DNA from 2 places in the Geothermobacter hydrogeniphilus genome. Region 1 is predicted to be linked to the other one. Evidence: riboswitches for the same ligand, from Rfam matches in the RefSeq annotation. Region 1 holds a riboswitch; the other holds the start of a gene.
The links. A riboswitch is a leader RNA that binds a small molecule or an ion and turns the genes downstream of it on or off. The one in region 1 is predicted to bind thiamine pyrophosphate.
Positions count from the first base shown of each region.

Region 1 (9,054 bases):
CCTCGAAACGATCACAGCGCACCTCGAACCCCAGATCGATCGGTGTATCGCTGCCGCGCGGCCAGACCTTGTCGGTACTGCTTCCCTCGGGAATATTGACATAGGCCTTGTAACCCCAGACGGTGCCCAGGATAGCGCCAAGGAAAATCACCAGGATCGACAGGTGGGTGACGTAGACACTGAACCGAGCCCAGGGCATTTTCTGAGCGAAAAGCTGGATTACCCCCTCCCCTTCAGCGACCCGCGGCCGGGAAAACTTCTGACCCAGAAATTCCGCCAGCCGATCACGGACCTCCTCAGGAGCCAGACCGACGGTCAGTTCTCCTCCATTGGCCAGAGTCTTGTAAAACCGTTCATCGGGGTCAAGGTTCGGCTGGTTGACCAGCTTCAGAATCCGCGGCAGACGCTTGATCGAACAGCAGATCAGGTTGACGGCGAAAAGAGTCAGCAGGGTCAGGAACCACCAGGAGTGGTACATGTCGAGAAAATTGAGGGCGGAGAATATCCGGTAGGCGGTCTCGCCGTACTCCCTGACATAATCCTGGGGATTCGCGTTCTGCTGGATCACGGTCCCGATAATGGAGGTGAGAGCCAGCAGGATAAGGGTACTGATGGCAAGTTTCAGGGAACAGAAAAAGTCCCAGACGTGGTCGAAAAACGAACTTTTTTTTGCGTTCAAGCGTCGTCTCCTGATAGGTCGGCGTGGCGAGGAGGCTGGTCAAAATTGACGAGCCGGCGATAACACCGACCCGCTGGCATCCAACAGCCTTCGAGAGACTGGGGGACTAAATCTAACCAATCTCATCAACATTAATCGAACCGTTTTCAGTCTGTCAAGCTTGATGCTTTTGCAAAAGCATCAAGTGTGTTGGCTAAGCAAAAAGCGCCAGCAGCAAGACGCGCGATTGTCGAGCAATGAGGCGTACTTACGTACGTTGAAGCAGCGAGACAAACGCAGCAACGCAGCTGCTGGTGAGTTTTTGCGACGCCATCAAGCTTCCCCCTGAATCATTGGGGGTCATGCCGGATGAAAAGTACAAGCGCCTGGCCTGAATGTGATTTTCAAAAATCTGAGGCGTACCCATCCGGTTCGCCGGTGATTTCTGGAAAGGACAGACGAGTCAATGGCTTGTGCTGTTCGCCGGCAATGAACTCACTGATTCAGAGCCTCCCCTCCATCGGATCCATCAGCACAGTGCAGGCCGGTCAATCAAAGAACAGACCGGAATCAAAATCCATCCTTGCGCAGTCGCTCTTGCAATTTCTCGGCCTTGGCGACCACCCCCGCCGCCATCGTCTGCCGCTGGTCGGTCAACTTGTCCCGCAACGACGAGTCGGCAACGGCAAGAATCTGGGCGGCAAAAATTCCGGCGTTGCGGGCTCCGGCCTTGCCGATCGCCATGGTCGCCACCGGAATTCCGGCGGGCATCTGCACCATCGCCAGCAGAGCGTCGAGTCCGTTCAGGGCGGTCGCGTCAATCGGCACGGCGATCACCGGCAGAGTGGTTTCAGCAGCCACCACCCCAGCCAGGTGAGCCGCGGCGCCGGCGCCGGCGATCAACACCCTGATGCCGCGACCGGGCGCCTGACGAACGTATTCCGATGTTCGTTCCGGGGTGCGATGGGCACTGGTCACGGTAACCTCAAACGGAACGCCGAACTCACGCAGCGCCCGGGCCGCTTCGGCCATGATCTCGTAGTCGCTGTCGCTCCCCATCAGGATTCCGACCAACGGCTTGTCACTCATACAAAACTCCTTTGATTTCAGGCACTGGGCACTGGGCACTCGGCGCCGGGAGAATCTTGAACAACCCGGCGCCTGACGCCCAGAGCCTAGCAGGCTGATGAAAAACGCCCATCTGCTGCGTTGTCCTCACCCCGCGTCAACGACGTACCTTCCGGTACGCCTTATTCCGCGGGGTTGCGGACGCCTTGCATCTGGACATTTTTGCTCAGCCTGGGGAACGTGACTTTTTCAACATCCTGCTAGCGCCCGCCCTTGAGCGCTTTCGCCCCGATATCTTTGCGATAATGAGCATCCTGCCAGGAAATTGTCTCCACCCCCCGGTAGGCCTTGCGAATTGCTGTCGCCACATCACTGCCGAGCCCGGTCACCCCGAGAACCCGACCGCCATTGTTGACGACCTTACCATCCACCAGCCTGGTGCCGGCATGAAAAACAACCAGATCGTCGATCTGCGCGGCCTCTTCCAGCCCCTTGATTTCGTGTCCCCTGGTGAAGCTGCCCGGGTAACCGCCGGACGCCATCACCACACAGACTGCGGCCTTGTCATGCCACTCAAGAGAGGTCTGCTTCAACTCCCCGCGCGCGCAGGCCTGCAGAATCGGCACCACGTCCTCCTTCATCCGCACCAGCAACGGCTGCGCCTCGGGATCACCGAAACGGGCGTTGAATTCGACCACCCGCGGTCTGCCGTCCTTGATCATCAGCCCGACATAGAGAATCCCGGCATAAGGGTGCCCATCGGCGGCCATGCCGGCTACGGTCGGTTTGACGATGGTCTCGACGATCTCGTCGTACAGCTCGTCGGTCACCACCGGTGCCGGCGAATAGGCGCCCATGCCGCCGGTATTGAGCCCCTCATCGTTATCGAAAACCCGCTTGTGATCCTGGGAGGAGGCCAGCGGCAGAATATTTTTGCCGTCGGTGAAGGCAAAGAAGGAGGCCTCCTCGCCGTCCATGAACTCCTCGATCACCACGCTCGTCCCGGCACTGCCGAAGACCTGCTCCAGCATGATATCATCGACGGCGGCAATGGCGGTCGCTTCGTCCATCGCCACGATCACCCCTTTGCCGGCCGCCAGGCCATCAGCCTTGACCACGATCGGCGCACCCTGTTCCCTGATATAGGCCACTGCGGCGGCGTGCTCGCTGAAGCTGCGGTAAGCGGCGGTCGGAATATTGTGACGCGCCATCAGATCCTTGGAAAACCCCTTGCTCCCCTCGATCCGGGCGGCCGCCCGACTGGGGCCGAAAATCTCCAGACCGGCCTCCTGGAAACGATCGACAATCCCCATGGTCAAGGGCACCTCCGGTCCGACCACGGTCAGGTCGATGCTCTCGGCGCGGGCGAAATCCAGCAGCGCGTCGATCTCGTCGGCGGCAATATGAACGCACTCGGCGAGTTGGGCGATGCCGGGGTTTCCCGGCGCACAGTAGAGGGTATCAACCAGCGGCGACTGGGCTATTTTCCAGCAGAGCGCATGTTCGCGGCCACCACCGCCGACAACGAGAACTTTCATAATGACTCCTGAATCGGCCAAAGGCCAAAGGCGAAAGGCCAAGGGAAAGACCCTTTAGCCCTTAGCCTTTTGCCCTGCGCCGAAGTTGTAGTTAGTGCCTGAAATGCCTCATTTTCGTAAACACCATCGCCATGCCGTGCTCATCGGCGGCGGCGATCACCTCTTCGTCACGGATCGAACCGCCCGGCTGGATCACGGCGCTGATACCGACCTCCGCCGCGTTGTCGATGCCGTCACGGAAGGGGAAAAAGGCGTCGGAGGCCATGGCGGCGCCCTTGACATCGAGCCCGGCATGTTCAGCCTTGATGGCGGCGATGCGGGCCGAGTTGACCCGGCTCATCTGCCCGGCGCCGACACCGATGGTCATGCCGTCCCTACCATAAACAATGGCGTTGCTCTTGACGAACTTGGCGACCTTCCAGGTGAAGAGCAGGTTCCGCATCTCCTCCTCGGTCGGCTGACGGCGGGTCACCACCTGCAGCTCTCCGGTCAGGGCCAGGTCAAGTTCCTGGACCAGCAGTCCACCGTTGACCCGTTTGAAATCGAACCGCGCCGCCGGCTGTTCCGGCCACTGGCCGCATTCGAGCAGACGCACGTTCTTCTTGGCGGCAACGGCCTCCACCGCAGCCTCGCTGACCTTGGGAGCGATGATCACCTCGACAAACTGTTTCTCGCAGATGGCCGCCGCGGTCTCACCATCAAGCTCCCGGTTGAAGGCGATGATACCGCCGAAGGCCGATTCCGGATCGGTCGAGAAGGCGCGCCGATAGGCATCGAGCAGGGTCTCGCCGACAGCCACCCCGCAGGGGTTGGCGTGTTTGACGATGACGCAGGCGGGCGCTTCATTGAACTGTTTGACGCATTCGAGGGCGGCATCGGTATCGCCGATATTATTGTAGGACAGCGCCTTGCCCTGCAACTGGCGGGCGGTGCTGATCGAGGCTTCGGTAACATTCTTTTCGACGTAGAAGGCCGCTTGCTGATGGGGATTTTCACCGTAACGCATCTCCTGGGCCTTGTGAAACTGCAGGCTCAGGGCCGGCGGAAAGGCGGCAGACTGTTCATCCAGCCGACATCCGAGCCAGTTGGAAATCGCGCCGTCGTAGGCGGCAGTGTGCTGGTAGACCTTGACCGCGAGACCGAAGTTGGTTGCCGGGGAAACCGCGCCGCCCGACGCCTTCATCTCGGCCAGCACTTTCGGATAATCGCCCGGGTCGACCACCACCGTCACCGAACGATTATTCTTGGCCGCGCTGCGCAGCATGGTCGGACCGCCGATGTCGATATTCTCGATGGCATCCTCCAGGGAGCAGTCGGGGTTGGCGACCGTCGCCTCGAAGGGATAGAGGTTGACCACCACCATGTCGATCGGCTCGATGCCATGCTCAGCCATGGTCGCGACATGCTCTTCATTGTCGCGCAACCCGAGCAGACCACCGTGAATCTTGGGGTGCAGGGTCTTGACCCGGCCGTCAAGCATCTCCGGAAATCCGGTGAATTCGGATACATCCTTGACCGCCAGACCGGAGTCCCGCAGCAGTCTGGCAGTGCCTCCGGTAGAGAGAATTTCGACCCCGTAGCCCGCCAGCTCGGTGGCGAATTCGACGATGCCGGTCTTGTCGGAAAGACTGATGAGAGCGCGTTTAATGGTAGCCATTTTTCAACCTCGGGAAAGCTGTAGGTGCAAAAAACAGAAAAAACCGTCAACTCCTGGCGGTTTTCGGTGTGATCGGATGCAGCGGTCTTCAGGCGCGGCCTGAACAGGGCTTTCTACCACGGACGCGACCGCCCTGGCAACCGTTTTCAACCTTCGTAGACCCGCTCGTTATGCGAACCCAGGGAGCAGTAGAGTTCATAGTCGATGGTGCCGATCTTCGCCGCCAGATCACTGCCGCGCAACAGGGCGTCGCCGTCCCGGCCGAGAAATGTCACCCGGTCGCCGACGGCGACCTCGGGCAGGTCGGTTACGTCGACCAGGGTCCAGTTCATGCACACGGTTCCGACCACCGGCATCCGGCAGCCCCGAATCAGGACCTCTCCGCAATTGCTGAAGCGACGCGAATAGCCGTCGGCATAACCGACCGGAACCGCCGCCAGCCGGGTCGGGCGCCCGGTCGTGAAACGATGGCCATAGGAGACCCCGGTCCCGGCGGGAACCTGTTTGAGCTGGGCGATGGAACTGCGGACATGCATCACCGGGCGCAGGTCAAGATCAGCGAAACCGGGTCCTGGCAATCCGCCGTAGAGGCTGATCCCGGGGCGCGACAGGTTGCATTCGGGGAAATCACGACTGTAGAGCGCCGCGCTGTTGCTGAGATGAACCCACCGGGGAGAAAATCCCGCCTCCCGCACCTGCCGCAGGCAGGCACGGAAACAGGCATACTGTTCCTCACTGAAGGGGTTGTCCCGTTCGTCGGCCAGGGCCAGGTGGGATACCACGCCTTCCAGTTCAAGGTGAGACAACTGCCGCAGGCGTTCCAGCACCTCCGGCAGTTCCTCCGGGCGAAAGCCGACCCGTCCCATGCCGGTATCGATCTTCAGGTGAACCGGCTGTCGGATCCCGGCATTGGCCGCCAGTCCGTCAAGACGTTCCGCCAACCCGAGGTCGAACAACATCGGCGTCAATCGCAACTTCAGAACCTGGTCTTCCTCTCCCGGACGCACGCCGCAGAAGAGCAGGATCGGCCGGTCGATACCGGCCTGACGCAACGGAGCCGCTTCCCCAAGGTGGGCGACGCCGAAAAGCTCGGCCCCTTCCCCGGCCAGGGTTTGCGCGGCCCGCACTGCTCCATGTCCATAGGCATCCGCCTTGACCACGGCAAGCAGGTCGCGACCGGCAGCATACTCACCTGCCAGACGAAAATTATGCCGCAGGGCGTCAAGGTCAATTTCGATACGGGTCGCGGGCAGAGAATCCATGGCAGTACTCCATCAGGGGGCAGAACCTGAAGCAGCGAACTCAACACTGATGCTTTCGCAAAAAAGCATCAGTGTTGGCTAAGCAAAAAGCGCCAGCAGCAAGGCGCGCGATTGTCAAGCAATGAGGCGTACTTACGTACGTTGAAACAGCGAGACAAACGCAGCAACGCAGCTGCTAGTGAGTTTTTGCGACGCCATCAACACTGATTCGGGAAACAGACAAAAGAAATTTTGTAGCATGCCGGCCGAGGCGTGTAAAGCTCGGCCGGTGAATGTTTCCCGCCCGAGTCAACAATTGATGATTGACAGCGGGGGAAGGCATTCGCTAGTCTGCAGGCTTGAAACTAGGACCTGAATCCGTGAGCTTGTCACCGGCGAATAGCGCAAGCCATTGACCTGGATGCGCTTCCCAAAAATCACCGGCGAACCTGTGGGTGCGCCTTAGATTTTTGAAAATCGCATCCAGGCCAAGCACTTACACTCTTCATCCGGCACAAACCCACGGATCCAGGTAGGAGGTATCTCATCATGTGTCTCGACAACGGTCCGCTCCTGCTGGTGCAGGGCGACAAGGAACGCACCCTGGACAACGTGGCATCGCTGCTCCCTCTTGACGGCAAAGTGAAACTGGTCGACGTTTTCGGCAAGATCGAGGAGATCGCCGGCAGAATTGAAGAGATTGACCTGCTCAACAACCGCATCGTCCTGGCCTGACCAACAGGAACAATTCGAATAGACACCGCTAGGGGAGTAGTCACTGAGAGTCCGCAAGGACGACCCTTTGAACCTGATCCGGGTTATACCGGCGTAGGGAAGCGGCCGTAACCACTCGATCCAGCACCGCGGCCGAATCTGCCCGCGGTGCTGTTTTTTTATGGACTGACATAAATGATCAACGGTCTCTACTACATCACCGACGCCGACCCCGAAGGCCGCTACCTGGAAACCACCCGCGCCGTGCTGCAGGGAGGCGCCCGTGTCATCCAGTACCGCAGCAAAACCCGCTCCACAGGCGACCAGCGTGAAGATGCCCGCGGGCTGCTCGAACTCTGTCGCGAATTCGGGGCGAAACTGCTGATCAACGACAATCCGGAACTGGCGGCAGACGTCGAAGCCGACGGCGTCCATCTCGGCCAGAATGATACCCCGGTTTCCACCGCGCGGCAGTTGCTCGGACCGGAACGGCTGATCGGGGTGTCGACCCGCACCGTGGAGCAGGCCCTGCAGGCCGAAACGGATGGCGCCGACTACATCGCGGTCGGCAGCATTTACCCGACCACCACCAAGCAGGACGCGGTCCAGGTCGGGCTGAGGACGCTGGAGAAAGTGCGGCGAGCGGTCAAGCTGCCGCTGGTCGCCATCGGCGGCATCCGCCGCGATCTGGCGCCGGCGGTCCTGGAGGCCGGCGCCGACGCCCTGGCGGTGATCTCGGCACTCCGCGAAGACAGTGATCCACGCATCGCGGCACGCGAATTCTCACTGCTCTTCAACCGTGGTCTGCAACCTCCCCGCGGACGGGTGCTAACTGTGGCCGGGTCCGATTCCGGCGGCGGCGCCGGTATTCAGGCGGACCTCAAGACCATCACCCTGCTCGGTGGCTACGGCATGAGTGCCGTCACCGCGCTGACCGCCCAGAACACGCTCGGCGTAACCGGCATCCATCCCTGCCCGGCCGATTTCGTCGCCGAACAACTGGAAACAGTCCTCAGTGACCTCGGCTGCGACATCCTCAAGACCGGGATGCTCTTCTCCGCCGATATCGTCAGCGCGGTCGCATCTGCCATCGATCGTCACGGACTGCCGGCGGTCGTTGATCCGGTGATGATTGCCAAGGGGGGCGCGCCGCTGCTGCAGCAGCAGGCGGTCGAAGTCCTGATCACCGAACTGCTTCCATTCACCTACCTGCTCACCCCGAACCTGCCGGAAGCCGAGGCGCTGTCGGGAATCGCCATCGAAACCGAGTCGGAGATGGAACGTGCCGCCCGCAAGCTGCAGGCAATGGGCGCCCGCAACGTGCTGCTCAAGGGGGGGCACCTCAAGGGCGCGGCGGTCGACCTGTTGCTGGCCGGCGACAAACTGCACCGTTTTGCCTCCGAACGCATCGCCACCACCAATACCCACGGCACCGGCTGCAGCTATTCGTCGGCCATCGCCACGCTGCTCGCCCAGGGGCAACCACTGCCGGTCGCGGTCAAGACCGCCAAACGGTTCATCAACGCCGCCATCGCCGCCGCTCCCGACCTCGGCCACGGCCACGGCCCGGTCAATCACTGGCAGGGGGCGCGGGCGATCAGTGAACAGGCAGGAAGCGAAACACATTGATCCGGCCCGAAAATCTTTTTTAACGCAGAGACGGAGAGGTGCAGAGACAGAGAGAAAGCATTTTGTTTTTTAAACCTGAACGAATTCCTGGCTCAGCGTCTCTCCCCCTCTGCGTCTCCTGTTACAACGGTTTGCCTGGCGTCTTGGCATCATAAAGATTCCTCGACCCGGCAGGACAAAAAAGGAACCCGCTCATGACTCAGCTCGAAGCCGCCCGCCAGGGCCTGATTACAGAAGAGATGAAGGCCGCCGCGGCCGCCGAACAGATTGACGCCGAACTGCTGCGCGAACGGATCGCCGCCGGCACGGCGATCATCTGCCACAACGTCAAACACTCCAACGCGCCGCCGCTGGCGGTCGGCCTCGGCCTGAAGACCAAGGTCAACGCCAACATCGGCACCAGCAAAGACGACGTCTCCATCGACAAGGAGCTGGAGAAGGCCAAGGTGGCGGTGGCCGCCGGCGCCGACGCCATCATGGACCTCTCCACCGGCGGGCCGATCGACGAGATCCGCGCCGCCATCATCAGCCAGACCGACGCCTGCATCG
Region 1 covers NZ_NAAD01000003.1:86,811-95,864, reverse strand. Annotated here, with positions in the region: gene resB (cytochrome c biogenesis protein ResB) at 1-679, opposite strand, end outside; gene purE (5-(carboxyamino)imidazole ribonucleotide mutase) at 1,229-1,747, opposite strand; gene purD (phosphoribosylamine--glycine ligase) at 1,987-3,264, opposite strand; gene purH (bifunctional phosphoribosylaminoimidazolecarboxamide formyltransferase/IMP cyclohydrolase) at 3,356-4,921, opposite strand; gene alr (alanine racemase) at 5,068-6,183, opposite strand; gene B5V00_RS03850 (CooT family nickel-binding protein) at 6,712-6,897, shown strand; TPP riboswitch at 6,918-7,014, shown strand; gene thiD (bifunctional hydroxymethylpyrimidine kinase/phosphomethylpyrimidine kinase) at 7,072-8,505, shown strand; gene thiC (phosphomethylpyrimidine synthase ThiC) at 8,700-9,054, shown strand, end outside.

Region 2 (9,054 bases), on a different contig from region 1:
GCCTGCGGAAAAGCCGCAGTAACGGCAGCCGTTGTGACATTCGTTGGACAGGTAGAGCGGCGCGTAGAGCAGGATGGTGTTGCCGAACCGGCGCCGGGTGATGCGGTGGGCTTTCTGCGCCAGCGGTTCCAGGTAATCTTCCGCGGCTTCCGAGAGCAGCGCCATGAAATCGGTCTCGCTCAGATGTTCGGCTGCCAGGGCGCGTTCGACGTCGGCGGCGGTCATGGCGGCGATCGCCTCCTCGACCCGTGCCGGGGTGTATTGCTGGATAATGTTGAGAAAACTCATATATGTTCCTTGCGGTCCATCCCGGTAGTTCGTGTCCCAGCTCGTGCGTGTTCAAACCGCCGAGAACATCATGGACATTGAACCGTCGTTTTCGGGGGGTGGAATTCTTGGCGCTCTTGGCGTCCTGGCGGCGGTATGGCTTATCAGTTTCCGTTCCGCAGAAATCCGGTCAACGGGCTGCTCGCTTCGGCCTGGACACGTTCCTCGCCAAGCCCGGCGAGGTAGCCCCCGCGGCCGGCTTCGACGGCCTTTTTGAACGCCGCTCCCATGGCGCCGGGGTCACGGGCGACCGCCAGGGCGGTATTCACCAGCACCGCGTCGGCGCCCAGTTCCATCGCCTCGGCGGCGTGACTCGGGGCGCCGAGCCCGGCATCGACCACCACCGGGACGATCGCCTGCTCGATGATGATGCGGATCTGGTCGCGGGTGCGGACCCCCTTGTTGGTGCCGATCGGCGCGCCGAGCGGCATCACCGTGGCGGTGCCGGCTTCCTGCAGATGCTTGGCCAGCACCGGGTCGGCGTTGATGTAGGGCAGAACCGTGAAGCCGTCCCTGACCAGGATCTCCGCCGCCTTGAGGGTTTCAATCGGATCGGGCAGCAGGTAGTAGGGGTCGGGGGTGACTTCCAGCTTGACCCAGGGGTCGCAGCCGGCGGCGCGGGCGAGGCGGGCGAGGCGGACCGCCTCCTCGGCGTCGCGGGCGCCGCTGGTGTTCGGCAGCAGCAGGTAGCGCTGCCGGTCGATATGGCTGAGCATGTCATCCTGGGGGTTCTCGACATCAACCCGGCGCAGGGCGACAGTGACGATCTCGGCGCCGGCACCCTCCATGGCGGCGACCATCGCCTGGTTGGAACTGAATTTTCCGGTGCCGACCAGCAGTCGGGAGTTGAAAGAGCGATCGGCGATGGTGAATTGATCGGACATGGGTGATTCCTTGTCAAATGAAAGGCAAGTGGTTCGGGACGCTGTCGGACAATCAAGGTCCAAAGGGCGAGTTTGCGAAGAGCATGGTCTTGTCCGTCAGCCGCCGCCGACGAACTGGACGATCTCCAGGCAGTCCTCTTCCAGCAGTTCGATGCTGCTGAACTGCTCGCGCGGGACCACGTCGCGGTTGCGTTCGACGGCAACGCGGGCGGTGTCGAGCTGCATCAGGCCCAGCAGCCCGGCGATGGTCAGTCCTTCATCGACCTGCCGTGGTTCTCCGTTGATGATCAATTGCATGACGTCACTCCTGTAGGGTCTTCTCCGAGCAGCAGTCGCAGTACGGCGTTGGCCTGGTGATGGGCGGCGACCCCGACCCTCGGTGCCATCAGCCCTTCGCCGGGGCCAGCGGCGCTGTCGCCGTCGCCGACCAGGTAGAAGTCGCGACCGGCGCGGCGGGTCAGGACCGTGTTGGCCGGTCCGAAGCCGGCCAGCCCGGAGGCGGCGACCACCGGTCTCCCGGGACAATGCAGCCGGAAACTTTCCAGCAGCATCGCCTTCTGGTCGGGCCGGTCGAAGGCTTCGACCAGCACCTGGACATCCGCGAAGATCGTCGCGGTGTTGTCGGCGGTCAGGCGGATATGGCGAGCTTCGATTTCGACATAGGGGTTGATGCGGCGCAGGTTTTCCGCCAGGGCCGTGACCTTGGGAAAGCCGAGCTGATCGACGAAATACTGTTGCCGGTTGAGATTGCTCGGCTCGACGATATCAAAATCGGCCAGGATCAGGCGGCCGACACCGACCCGCGCCAGGGCGATGGCAACGGCTGAGCCGAGCCCGCCGACACCGGCGATGCCGACGCAGGACTGCTTGATGCGGGCATGCACGCCGGGGGTGTGGCGGGCCATCAGCAGGGCTTCAAGTTCATCGGCCGAGGGAGTTTCTCCGCGGCGGATCAGCACCACCCGGTCGTCCGGCTGCAGCGGCTCGTCCCGGTCGCAGGGGAAACCGTTGCGGATCAGGATGTCGGCGTCCGGCTTGCTGCGGTCGCGCAGGGAGAAAAGGGTTTCTCCGTCCTTGATGTCGAGTGCCTGTTCGTTGAGATAGATACGCATAAAAGAAAACAGCCGCCTTGAAAAGAAGCGGCCGCAAACAGGTGGGACTGTTGTCGGTTGCCGCTTCCCTCCGCCGGCATCATCCGGATCAGGTTCAAAGGGTCATCCCGCCGTGGCGGAACTCTCAGTCGGTGACTCCCCTAGGGCATTGAACCGTCAAAGTAACAAGCGGTGGCCGATGCCGTCAACTCTTTTCCCCTCTTTTCCCCTTGCCCGCAGGGGATCTTTTGCTTACCATTGAGCCCTTTTCAAGTGACCCCATCCCGGAGTTTGACCATGAGTATTTCCACCCGTTATCGTGACCTGGCGGCCGAGGCCGCAGACCTGAATGCCCGGCTGAAGCAGGAGGCCGCCGAGGAGGGGGATCGCTGTGTCCGCCAGCTCGCCAAGGCGGTTGCCGCGCTGGAAGAGTTGCGTGAAGGGGTCGGTGAGATTCCCCAGATGCGTCTTGAACGTGAATTGACGCCGGTGCTGCTGCGGGCCCACAATGATATCGACCGGGCCCGCCTGTGGCTGGAAGAGGAGGATCGCGGCGACTGGTCGGCAAGGCTCTGGGGGTTGCAGCAGACGATCTATCGCCTGCTCAACGATCTTTAGCTGCGAGGGCGGCGGAGACGCACGCATCTGCTGCGTTGCTCGCGCCTTCAGTCGCTGCGACGTAGCCAGAGGCTACGCCTCACTCCCTCAGTTGCGAGGCGCCTTGCAGCTGCACGAATCTCGACCACCTTCAACGGTAGTGTGAGGGCGGCGGATACGCACGCATCTGCTGCGTTGCTCCCGCGCTTCGTCATTCCGACGTAGCTGCCGCTACGCCTCATGTTGCGAGGGCGGCCGATACGCACCCGCCTGCGGCGTTGCACTCAGCCTTCAATCCTCGACGTAGCTTCCGCTACGCCTGCGGTTTCAGACTTCGCGCGCCTTGCATGCAGGCACGTTTCGACCACCTTGAAGCAGTGGTGTTGAAGAGAAACGGCTATGAAATTGTGTCTGTTGGTTTAAATGCTTCCTCTGTGTAGCCCGTTTGTCTTCCTCCCTGCGTAGACCGCTTCACGCACCACCACTGCCGGGCGGTGCTACGCGAGCGCTGCGGGTTCCGTTGTCAGCATGGTTGCAAGGGGCAGTGTCCATGCCCGCCGCAGGCGATGGCCCTTTTCTGCTTCCTCTTTTGGGCCAGCAAAAGAGGAAGGCGGCGAGCGGGGCCGCGACCCCGCGGTTTTTCTGCGAGGGCGGCCGATAAGCATCCGCCTGCTGCGTTATGCTCACTCTTCGCTCCTGATGTAGCTGCCGCTACACCTCACTCCTTCAGTTGCGAGACGCCTAGCATCTACGCACGTCTCCACCGCCTCGAAGCGTCGGTGCTGGCTTTTTTGCGATCTTGCCGTTCCCCTCCCCCGTGGAAGCCACTGAACGGAGGGGACGGCCGGCGGAAACAGAGCCATGAATGTCTGAGGCGTAGCCGAGTTTTCATGGCTCCCGCCGGGCGGCTCCGGAGTGAAGGAACCCGCAGGGTGGCTTCGTCGGATGCCCTTCTTTTGCTTACTTTTCTTGGGCAAGCAAGAAAAGTAAGGCGCTGGCGGGCGCCCCCGCCTTTACTGCGAGGGTGGTGGGGGGACGGCGGATACGCACGCATCTGCGGCGTTGCTCACCGCCTTCAACGGTGGTGGGTCGGTCGATACGCACGCACCTGCGGCGTTGTCCGCGTGCATCAAGTGGTTGTGTGTGGCGCTTCAGATGATATGTGACGGGGCGGCTGCGGGGCGGTAATGGTAGCCGTTGTCATCCGGGGCCGTCAGCAGGTGGCAGCTGAGATAATGTTCCAGGTCCCGGACAAGCTCGTCGTCGTGGGTGAGGAACTGGATGCCCGCCTGGTAATGAAAGTTGTTTTCCGCGACGGGTTCTTGGGCGTAGACCACCTGGCAGGGGATTTCCAGCTCCTTCTTCTGTCCCAGCAGCGGGATCACGACCTCGAGGTTCTGTCCCGTGCGCAGCGGCCTGGTCGATGATTGCAGTTGCGCGCCTCCCGTTCCCAGAACATTGACCTCGCCGAGAAGATGTTCTCCCCGGTCGCAGACCAGGGCCGGAAGCCGGATCGACGCGCGCAGCTTCTTGCGGTCATACTGCGTCATGTGCTGTTGCAGGGCCCGATGCAGGGCGGGAATGTCCAGGGGATCGACCAGCTGGCTGCAGCCCGGCGGTGTCCGGGGGGATTGGCCTTCTCCGCAGCAGAGGATCGTGGCGGCGTTTTTCGTCTCTCGACTTCGGTATTTTTTGATCAGCGAGATTTCTTTTTCGCCCAGTGGCCGGTCAATCAGGGCCAGGTTCGCACCGTGGCCGGCCAGGGATGAAAACATCAGGTGACAGCGGGTGTAGGCGAAGACCCGGTAACCGAGTCGGCGCAGGATCCGTTCCAGTTGATGGTCTTCGTCGTTTTTTTTGAGTAGTCCGATAGCAGGCTGCGGCATGGGCATATCTCCCCCCTCCCGAGAGATCGGCGTGCTCAAGGCGGTCGACACAGATCTTCGCCGCCCCGCCTGACCTGCTGGTGCAAATCATTTTCCAATTCTGACCGAGACGGTGGCGTCAGGTTGATCCGTTGGGCATGATGGCGCTAACTGTCCTATAAGACATGGTTAATCTTTTTGTCGGAGTGGGTGGCGTGAGCTGTCGCGGGCCGCAGCCGGCAGACGGAATGCCCGCCGCGGCGTGAAAGGACGCACCCCGGTTCCGTCTTTTCGCCCGCCGGTATTCGGTCCGTCGCGCTTTTTTTGTGGCATGGTTGTTGCTGATTCAAAGGGCTTTTCAGATAGCTCCGGACATTCCCGTTTAAGAGGACGACTCTTCCATGCACCGCAAACTGCAGAATATTTTTTACGAGACCCGTGATCCCGAACTCTGCTGGGACGATATCGGTGGTTATGATGACGTCAAGCAGACCCTGCGTGAAATGGTCTGCCTGCCGATCCAGAAACCGGAGCTGATCGTCCGGCACAATCTCGGTCTGCCGGCCGGGGTGATGATGTGGGGACCGCTGGGCACCGGTATCACCATGCTCGCCGAAGCCTGCGCGAAAGAGGCGGGGGTCTCCTTTGTCTATATCTCCGGCCAGGAGATGCTCGGCAAGCATCAGGAGATGGTCGAGGCCTTCGATACCGCGATTCACGAGGCTCCCTGTATTCTCTTCATCTCCGATTGTGAATGGCTGGCGCCGCGGGCCGGCTGCGACTACGACTGGAGCCCGGGCAATCGTCGGGCGATCCCGCCGACCTTCGCCGACAAGGATCTGACCCGGCTGTTCATCGAGCAGGTCGACCGTATCAACGGCGTTTCCGGGGTGACCCTGCTCGGTTCCTGTTATCGTATCGACACCGTCGACCAGGCGCTGATCAAGGAGAAGAAGCGTTTCAACCGCAAGGTCTTCGTTCATCCGCCCACCGCCGGCGACCGGCGGGGCATGCTCGATATCTACATGGATAAAATGCCCAACCTCGCGCCGGGGATCGATCGGGACGCCCTGGCGGCCGCCGCCGAAGGTTATGTCGGTTGGGATATCGAAAGTCTCTGCAAGCGGGCCACGGTCAATGCCATCAAGGAGGACGCGACGGTGGTGACCGCGGCACACTTCGAGAAGGCGCTCAAGGAGGTGCGGCAGTTTCTGACTCCGGATATGGTGGAGAAGTATTGGGAGATACGGAACACAGACTGCCCCCACCACTATGAGTTCTAGGGGCGGTTCTTTTCCGCCAGCTCGGCGTTGGAGCGGCAACCCCCTTGTGCGACGTAGCTGCCGCTACGCCTCCGCGGGAATCGTCAGCCCGCCTTGATCTGACGAAAAATCCCTCGCCCTTCAGTGGTGCGGCAAGATGGACTCGCGCTTCGTTGACAGGTGCGAGGGGCGGGGTGTGAGGGCGGTCCTTGGCGCCATGCGTTCAAAAGCTCTCAACGCAGAGACGGAGAGGGGCAGAGGTGGGGAGACCCACAAGCCATTCTGGCTTGTGGGTTTAAACCCAGGCCGGATTTGATTCTCTTTGCGTCTCTCCCTCTCTGCACCTCTCCGTTAAAAAGGTTTTCCTGGTATGTTTTGGCGGCCAACGCTTTTTATCGCATGGTGAATCGACAGCACATGACCACACCGGCTCCCGACATCTTCGCCCGCATCTATGCCCGTCACGGCCATCGCTGCACCATGAGCACCCTCGGCGGGCGGATCGGTCTGGCGGTACTCCGCCTGCGAAGGGCGGAGTGGGAAGACGTGCGGGGCTGCTACCTGACACGAACCTGCGCGGTGGACGGTATCGTCGAGGTGACCGGTCTCAGCGAGGACGACGGCCGTCTGCAGGTGATACCCGAAGGTCGCCATCTGCTGCGCCTGGAACATGCCGCGGGGAGGCTTGAAATCGAACTTGCCCCGACGGCCCTCGAACTGGCCGGCAACTATCGTCGCCTCGGCTACCAGCTGGAGGCGGGGTGGGATGATCTTGATTTCGCCGAGCGTGAGCGTCGCGAAGGGCTGCGGGAAGAAGCTCTGGATGCGTTGCTGGTCAAGTTGTGGGAGATGGGCGATGACGAGCTGTTGCTGATCCGGGAAGAAAACCATGGCTGATCCCTGGTGGCAGCAATATCTCGGCGTGGTCTGGATGGAGATCGGCCGCATGTGGTGGATCTTCATCCTCTCGGCGCTGCTGGTCGGCCTGATCAAGGGTTACAAGCTCGATCTGCAGATCCGCGACGCCGTCAAGCGCAGCGGGCCGTTCGGTATCCTGGTCGCTATCGGCGTCGGCATGGTTTCTCCGCTCTGTGCCTGTGGTATTCTGCCGGTGGTGATTTCACTGGCGATGATCGGTACCCCGCTGGCGCCGCTGCTGGCGATCCTGGCAACCTCGCCGACCATGGGGCCGGATGCGTTGCTGCTCACCTGGCGCGGTCTGGGTATGGATTGGGCGATGTTGAAACTGGTCGGCTCCGGGGCTCTCGGGCTGGCGGTCGGCATGGCCACCCTCTGGGCACAGAAGCGCGGCTGGCTGGGGGCGGATGAGCTGCTGCTCAAGCCGGTTCTGCGTGAAGACGGGACCCTGGCTCCGGCGAAGGAGATCGGCGCCGCGGCCGGCATCGAGGTGCGTTCGATGCAGATTGTGCCCCGGTCCAGCAAGCTGCGTTTCATCTGGGACCGCAGTTGGGACGCGGCGCTTTTTACCGGCAAGTTCCTGTTGCTGGCGATCCTGCTGGAGGGACTGATCGTCACCCTGGTGCCGATGCAGTGGATCACCATGCTGGTCGGTCAGAAGAGCATCGTTTCACCGCTGGTGGCTTCGGTCATCGGTCTGCCGCTGCCGACCAACCAGATTCCGATCATTCCCATTCTGGCCGGGCTGCTGCAACGCGGCATTGACCAGGGCGCCGCCTACACTCTGCTGCTGGCGGGACCGGTTTCGAGCCTGCCGGCGATGGTGGCCCTGAACGGCATGTTCCGGCGACGGGTGCTGGTCCTCTTCCTCGGGGTCAGCCTGACCGTCTCTGTTCTGCTCGGCTGGGGCTGGCAGTTGATGAAGTTCTGACGTTCGTTGTCTTCCCTGTCGACGGCTTTTTGCCGCTGGAGTCCGATTGTGAGAGTCGTTGCCTGTTTTTTTCTCCTGCTGATACTTTTTTTTTCCGCCGGATGTTCCTGGCTTGGTGGAACCCCCGCAGGTCCGCTGTTGAGCGGCCGAACCATGTTGCACGGGCAACCGGCCGCCGGCATCCGTGTGGAAGCCTACCCGGCGGGCAGTTATTCCCTGGCGGAGCCCGCACCCTATGCGTCTCCGGCCAGTGACGCCGAGGGGCGTTTCGCTCTCCACCTGCCGGCGGGACGGTACTACCTGCTGGCGCGGGGGCGGGGGCTGTTCGCCTACTACGGTCGCAATCCGGTCATCCTCGGCGAGGAGGGAGTACGTGATCTCAATATCGGCCTGGTTCGGGACGCGAAACAGGAACCGGAACTGGACCCGATGGTTGTCAGCGGAGCGCTGATCCGGGTCAGTCTCAATGGTGAACCGCTTCCCGGCGCGACCCTCTATGCCTATCTCGATCTGACCAGTGAGATGAAAGGGATGGGCTATGCCATGACCGGCCCGAGTGACGATGAGGGCATCGCCGAACTGGCGCTGCCGGCCGGAACCTATTACCTGCTGGCCCGCAAGCGTGCCGACGGCAGCGGGGTCGGCCCGCTGCGGGCCGGTGACTTCACCGGCTACTATCCCGGCAACCCGGTCCAGGTCCACGAAGGCGAGGTGCTGCGGCTCGACATCCCGATGCTGCAGGTTCCGGAAAAGAGCGCCGATCTGCAGCAGAGCCTGTTCGGTCGGACCTCCCTGGCCGGGGTGATCCGGGACAGCTCCGGGAAACCGGTATCCGGCGCGCGGGTGGTGGTCTACCGCGACAGCCGGATGCTCAACCGTCCCGACTATGTTTCCAACCCGACCGGCGCCAACGGCCGGTTCCTGATCTCCCTGCCGGAAGGCGGCCGCTACTACCTGGCCGGTCGCAACACCCTCGGCGGCGCGCCGGGCCCGGGAGATCTCTACGGCACCTGGAACGGCAGTGACGATCATTCCCTGGTGGTCAAAACCGGTCAGCATCTGCGGGACATCGAGATTGTGGTGGAGGAGATGTGGTGAGGCGCCTGCTGGTTGTCGCACTGCTGCTGCTCACCGGTTGCGCCGGTCTGAAGGCCGGCGGCCGAACCCTGCTGGAGGACC
Region 2 covers NZ_NAAD01000033.1:4,122-13,175, forward strand. Annotated here, with positions in the region: gene thiH (2-iminoacetate synthase ThiH) at 1-288, opposite strand, end outside; gene B5V00_RS15890 (thiazole synthase) at 432-1,211, opposite strand; gene thiS (sulfur carrier protein ThiS) at 1,308-1,508, opposite strand; gene thiF (sulfur carrier protein ThiS adenylyltransferase ThiF) at 1,499-2,323, opposite strand; TPP riboswitch at 2,372-2,475, opposite strand; gene B5V00_RS15900 (hypothetical protein) at 2,600-2,920, shown strand; gene B5V00_RS15905 (PilZ domain-containing protein) at 4,051-4,785, opposite strand; gene B5V00_RS15910 (AAA family ATPase) at 5,166-6,047, shown strand; gene B5V00_RS15915 (FmdE family protein) at 6,444-6,923, shown strand; gene B5V00_RS15920 (permease) at 6,916-7,875, shown strand; gene B5V00_RS15925 (hypothetical protein) at 8,029-8,973, shown strand; gene B5V00_RS15930 (outer membrane protein assembly factor BamB family protein) at 8,970-9,054, shown strand, end outside.
Region 2: it holds a riboswitch for thiamine pyrophosphate, as region 1 does, so the genes downstream of both, thiF (sulfur carrier protein ThiS adenylyltransferase ThiF) here and thiD (bifunctional hydroxymethylpyrimidine kinase/phosphomethylpyrimidine kinase) in region 1, are expected to answer to the same signal.